2 regions of the Rossellomorea sp. DA94 genome follow, and region 2 is predicted to be linked to the other one. Evidence: riboswitches for the same ligand, from Rfam matches in the RefSeq annotation. Region 2 holds a riboswitch; the other holds the start of a gene.
What was found. Region 2 has a riboswitch for S-adenosylmethionine ahead of mmuP (S-methylmethionine permease). Riboswitches for the same ligand answer to the same signal wherever they lie in the genome.
Positions count from the first base shown of each region.

Region 1: it holds a riboswitch for S-adenosylmethionine, as region 2 does, so the genes downstream of both, metE (5-methyltetrahydropteroyltriglutamate--homocysteine S-methyltransferase) here and mmuP (S-methylmethionine permease) in region 2, are expected to answer to the same signal.

Region 1 covers NZ_CP122397.1:3,714,150-3,717,362, reverse strand. Annotated here, with positions in the region: gene thiC (phosphomethylpyrimidine synthase ThiC) at 1-636, shown strand, start outside; gene P8596_RS19315 (hypothetical protein) at 614-811, shown strand; SAM riboswitch class I at 907-1,017, shown strand; cobalamin riboswitch at 1,089-1,273, shown strand; gene metE (5-methyltetrahydropteroyltriglutamate--homocysteine S-methyltransferase) at 1,432-3,213, shown strand, end outside.
Region 2 covers NZ_CP122397.1:1,131,534-1,134,746, reverse strand. Annotated here, with positions in the region: gene mmuM (homocysteine S-methyltransferase) at 1-631, opposite strand, end outside; gene mmuP (S-methylmethionine permease) at 600-2,012, opposite strand; SAM riboswitch class I at 2,105-2,211, opposite strand; gene nei (endonuclease VIII) at 2,349-3,173, shown strand.

The sequences.
Region 1 (3,213 bases), 2.0 Mb from region 2:
ATTGCTTGGAAGCATGATGTACAGGTGATGATTGAAGGCCCTGGTCATGTACCTATGCATATGATTAAAGAGAATGTGGATAAGCAAATGGAAATCTGTCATGAAGCTCCTTTTTATACCCTGGGGCCATTAACGACAGATATTGCACCGGGGTATGATCACATTACTTCCGCCATAGGGGCTGCCATGATCGGTTGGTTTGGAACAGCTATGCTGTGCTATGTAACACCGAAAGAGCATCTGGGATTACCGAATAAAGATGATGTGCGAGAGGGTGTCATTGCTTATAAAATCGCCGCACACGCAGCGGATTTGGCGAAAGGGCATCCAGGGGCACAAGTAAGGGATAATGCCGTTTCTAAGGCTCGATTTGAATTTAGATGGAATGACCAATTTAATTTATCCCTGGACCCGGAACGTGCAAGGGAGTATCATGATGAAACACTTCCTGCAGAAGGGGCAAAAACGGCCCATTTTTGTTCAATGTGTGGACCGAAATTTTGTTCAATGAGAATATCACATGATATAAGGGGAATGGAGCAGAATAGCATTGATGATGTTCATAAGGAAATAGAAAAAGGATTGAAAGAAAAATCGAAGGAGTTTGTGGAAAATGGATCAAACATCTATCGATAAACCTACCTGTCATGTCCTCAAATTGAAGTATGAGATCATAAAGCTCAATCAGAAAATCACCCAACTCGAAAAAGAAGTGAAGAGCATTCAGGAAAACTGCAGGCATGTCTTCTATGAGACTGATGTAACAAGGTCTTGTATCAAATGTCATTATGTAGAAAGTACCTATTATTAGAAAAGTGTAAGTTATTGATTGAATTTCTTTTGACAGCTCTTATGTACCGTGCTACGATTATTACAAATTTCAGAATAGTAAATGAATATGTGAAACTCTTATTGAGAGAGGTGGAGGGACTGGCCCTGTGAAACCCGGCAACCATTCAACGGAATTGTTGAAAAGGTGCTAATTCCTGCAAAGCAAACGGCTTTGGAAAATAAGAGAGGATTCTATTAACATGAAACCCTCTCTACAGTAGTTAGAGAGGGTTTTACGTTTTTTTGAAAGAAAAATTAAATAGACCAATGCAATAGGTGCTGAGACACTCTCAGCTAAAAGGGAAGACCGGTGAAAATCCGGCGCGGTCCCGCCACTGTAACGGGGAGCGACTTATCATTCAACCACTATTTCTGTTGAAATGGGAAGGGATAAGAAGCTGTGAACCTAAGTCAGGAGACCTGCCTGTTGTATGCGCTTATGCTCTACGTGGATATAGAGAGGGGTGAGGAATACGTGTTGAGGATATCAGTTTGTCTCGACTCTAGTTAGATATGCGTATGAATCTCTCTTTCATTTGAAAGGGAGATTTTTTTGTTGGGACTACGTACTAAAGATGATAAAGATGGGGAGTGTGAATGATGAGTAAGGTCATGAGTTCGAGTTTAGGGTATCCGAGGATTGGAGAAAATCGTGAGTGGAAAAAGACATTGGAAGAATATTGGGCAGGTAAGGTTGACGAAGATTCCTTCCTGGAACAAATAGAGAACATTCGCCTGGATCATGTGAAGAAGCAGCTGGATCAAGGGGTGGATTTGATTCCACTCGGGGATTTCAGCTTATATGATCATGTACTTGATACTGCGGCCATGTTCGGAATCGTTCCCGACAGATTTCACTATAAAGGCGGGAAAGTCAGTCTGGATACGTATTTTGAAATGGCAAGGGGGGCAAAGGGGGCAGCAGCATCAGAAATGACGAAATGGTTTAACACCAATTATCATTATATTGTCCCGGAACTTGGGGAATCCGTACCTCAACTGGTGGAAAATCGTCCGCTATTCTATTACAAGGAAGCGAAAGAAAAGCTTGGTATTAAGGGGAAGCCGGTAATAGTGGGTCCATTCACCTTCGTGAAATTATCTAAAGGATATTATGAAGTAGACTATCAATCAATCGTAAACGACTTTGTGCCTTTATATGCCGGGATCTTGCGAGAATTGCAGGAAGAGGGAGTAGAATGGGTGCAGATCGACGAGCCGATCCTGTGTGCTTCCATCACAAAACAAGAGATTGATCGATTTACCGAAATTTACGGAAGATTAAAGAAAGCCGCTCCTGATGTAAAGATTATTCTTCAAACCTATTTTGATCATTTAGAACACTATAAAGAGGTGACAGCCATTCCTGTAGACGGGATAGGTATGGATTTTATATATGACCGGGGAGAGAATATGGCTGCACTAAAGCAAAACGGTTTCCCTAAAGATAAAATTCTGGCAGCAGGAGTTGTGGACGGCAGGAATATCTGGAGGACGAATCTTGTTGAAGCCCATTCATTTTTATCTGAATTGACTGATTATGTACCAAAGGACCGCTTAATCATTCAGCCATCATCCAGTTTGCTCCATGTACCGGTGACCGTGCGGAATGAAGAAACTTTGGATAAAACGCTTCGTAATGGTATTTCATTTGCTGATGAGAAATTGCAGGAAGTCGTCCTCCTAACAAGAGCCCTCGGGGAAGGAATATGGAGAGTGCAGAGTGATGTGGATGAATGTTTGAAGTCCATAAGTGACTTACATACATCGCCAAATAGAAACAAACCATCTGTTCAAGATAAGTTAAAAGGATTGAATCCATTAGATGTCGGACGAAAATCTCCATTTTCGATTCGCATGGTAGCACAGTCAAAGCTCCCTCTTCTTCCCACTACCACAATTGGCAGCTTCCCTCAGACAAGGGAGGTAAGAAGACAAAGGAAGAAGTGGCGTAATGGAGAGCTTGATGAGGGTGAGTATCAACGGTTCATTCGTGCAGAAATAAAGCGGTGGATCGACATTCAGGAAGAAATCGGCCTGGACGTATTTGTACATGGAGAATTTGAACGGACCGATATGGTGGAATTTTTCGGTGAGAAACTAGAGGGATTTCACTTCACTACATTCGGATGGGTCCAATCCTACGGGTCCAGATGTGTGAAGCCTCCAATCATTTATGGGGATGTGAATTTCAAAGAGCCGATGACAGTTAAAGAAACCGTGTATGCCCAATCTCTAACTGATAAACCGGTAAAGGGAATGGTAACGGGCCCTATTACCATTCTAAACTGGTCCTTTGTTCGGAATGACATTCCCCGCTATATAGTAGCTAATCAAATAGCGCTCTCTCTTCGGAAAGAGATTGAGTCACTCGAAGATGAG
Region 2 (3,213 bases):
CACTTATCGTCTCTCCATCCTTTAATGAAAAAGACAGCCATGCCCAGGTTTCCGGAAATTCTTTTAAAATCGAAGCGAGTACTTTTGCTTCCTGCAAGGACGGGATGGTTTCGAATGCCAGCACATCAGCACCCGCCTCCACTAATGCCCTGATTCTCGGATAATGGAAATCCGCTAAAAGTTGATCACTTACTCCATAATCCCCTACGTATTCAGAGCCGTCAGCAAGGTATGCCCCATAAGGTCCTACAGAACCGGCGACGATTGGTTTCGGACGATCCCAATTCACCTTCTTTTCCTTCCAAAAGTCATCTCGAGCCTGTCTGGCAAGATAAACTGTCTTCTTGATCAATTCCAGCGCTTCAGGTTTCTCTATTCCACGCTTCAGAAAACCTTCCACCGTTGCCTGATAGCTCGCTGTAATCACACAATCGGCTCCCGCACGGAAATAATCAGCATGAACCTTCTCAATTGCTTCCGGTTTTTCAAGGAGTACACGGGCTGACCAAAGGGGATCATTTAAATCAAAACCATGGGATTCCAGCTCTGTGGCTAATGCTCCATCCAAAATCATCAGGGAATGTGTTTGTAAAATCTCCTCAATGGGATTCAACTTCAGTTGATTCGACATGACCTGTACCTCTTTTCTTCACGTATTGTGTTAGATAATAGCTTCCATAGCAAAGGGCGATAAACGGGATCCCGCAATAAAGGGCAATCCTCTGAGTGGGATCAAAGGCAATACCGATGCAGGAAGCGAGACAAAGCATAAATGATGCAACGGGAACCAGTGGATAGAGCGGTGTCCGATAGGCCAGGTCTTTTACATCGTTTCCTTCCCTTATGTACTGTCTACGAAATAGAAATTGGGCAGCACTGATGCTCATCCACACAATCACGACCGCAAGACCTGAGACCGAAACCAATACGATGTAGACCGTCCCCGGTGCAATGATGCTTGAAAGCAAGGCAAGTCCCCCTCCAAGCATGCTACATACAATCGCATTAAGAGGGATCCCCCTATCAGTCAATTTGGCAAAAATCGGGGAGATCGTTTGCTTATCAGCCAGAGACCATAGCATTCTGGAGGAAGCATACAGACCTGAGTTTGCCGCTGATAAGATAGCCGTGATAATGACAAAATTCATGATATCTGCGGCAAAAGGAATTCCAATCCGTCCAAGCACTGCGACAAAAGGGCTTTCCAATACACCGGCTGACTGGCTCGGTAATAATGCAGCTAGTACGACAATCGTCCCTACATAAAAGAGGATCAACCTTACAAGCGTAGTGCGGATGGCTTTTGGAATCGATTTGGATGGATTCTCTGTTTCTCCAGCCGCTACCCCGATCAGTTCTGTTCCAGAAAAAGCAAAATTTACGGCAAGCATGGTCATCAAGATGGCAAATGCCCCGTTCGGAAATAACCCTGAATCGGTGATATTCGAGAAAAATGGAACGGGCTCTGAATGACCAAGGGGGATGAACCCGAAGATCGCCCCTGCCCCAATCACAATAAACCCCACAATCGCAATTACTTTCACTAAAGAAAACCAAAATTCAGATTCAGCAAAAAAACGCACCGACAATGCATTAAGGAAAAAAATCAACGCAGCGAAGACCGAGCTCCAAATCCATACACTAATTGAAGGGAACCAGCGCTGCATCATCAAGCCGGCCGCCGTGAACTCCGACCCCAATGCCACCGTCCATGTCAGCCAATATAACCAGCCCACTGTATAACCGGTCCCCGGACCAATGAATTTTGCAGCATAACTATGAAAGGATCCGGTCTCCGGCATATGGACAGATAGCTCGCCTAAACACAGCATCACGAGATACACCACCAGCGCACCGATTAAATATGCAAGGATGGTCCCAAATGGACCAGCCTGATGAATGGTATAACCCGAACTCAAGAAAAGCCCGGTTCCGATCACCCCTCCAAGACTCAGCATCACTAAATGCCGTGTCTTCATCTTTCTTTTGAAACTCTGTCCTGCGTTTTCCATACAAACACCCTTTCTTCTAAGTTAATTGAGGAATGAGTGAACAAACAAAAAACGCACCCTGAACGAGTGCGTCACCGACAAATAAAAGATTGCGCCTATCTATCAGGGTTTGAATCACCCGCTGGAATTAGCACAGTATCTTCGCAGACCTGTTGCTGAGGCTTCAAAGGGCCAGTCCCTCCACCTCTCTGGATAAGAAAATATTTTGATTTTTTAAAACTTTATCAATATATCGGAATAATGTCAATACCCTGAAACGGATGAATAGCCCAGCCCATCCAATGGTTACATTGAGGAATAAAAAGGGAACAACTAAGTAAAAAAGGAGAAACCGCCATGCCAGAAGGTCCAGAAATCAGAAGAACTGCCGATAACGTTGAGCGTGCTCTTATAAATAAAACAGTGGAAGATGTTTATTTTGCTTTCCCTCATTTAGAAGACTACGAAGATCTGCTGAAGGGGTCTATCGTAAGAAGAGTCGATACGAAAGGAAAAGCCATGCTCATCCGCTTTGATAATGGATACACCATCTACTCCCACAATCAACTTTACGGAAAATGGTATATCAGAAACACCTACAATTATCCTAAAACAAATCGTCAGCTCCGATTAGCCCTACATAACGAGAAAAAATCCGCCCTTCTCTATAGTGCATCGGATATCGAGGTTCTCAGGGACGAAGAGGTGCCATCTCACCCATTCATCTCAAAAGTCGGTCCAGACCTTTTAAGTGAAGAACTATCCGTAGATGAGCTGGTCGGGCGGATGAAAGATAAAAGATTCCGAAACCGAAAATGGTCGATTTTATTGCTTGATCAAGGCTTTGTCGCCGGAATCGGTAATTATTTGCGATCTGAAGTTATGTTTGTTGCCGGCATACACCCTTCCCTAAGGCCTGTAGACTGTACGGAAGATCAATTAAACAAAGCTGCCCATGCCATCATGGATTTAGTAAAGCAATCGTATGAAACGGGGGGGATCACTAACGATCCCGTCCTTGCACAGAAACTGAAAGCCAAAGGTGTGAAGCGATCCCGCTATCGTCACTGGGTCTTTAACCGTGAAGGGGAATCTTGCTTCATCTGTGGAAGCGAAATCGAGAAGACGGTGGCCTCTTCAAGAAGGCTTTACCATTGTCCGGTTTGTCAGGGAATCGTATGATCGATAAAAGGGTCCGTGGCAATCTTAATGCCACGGACCC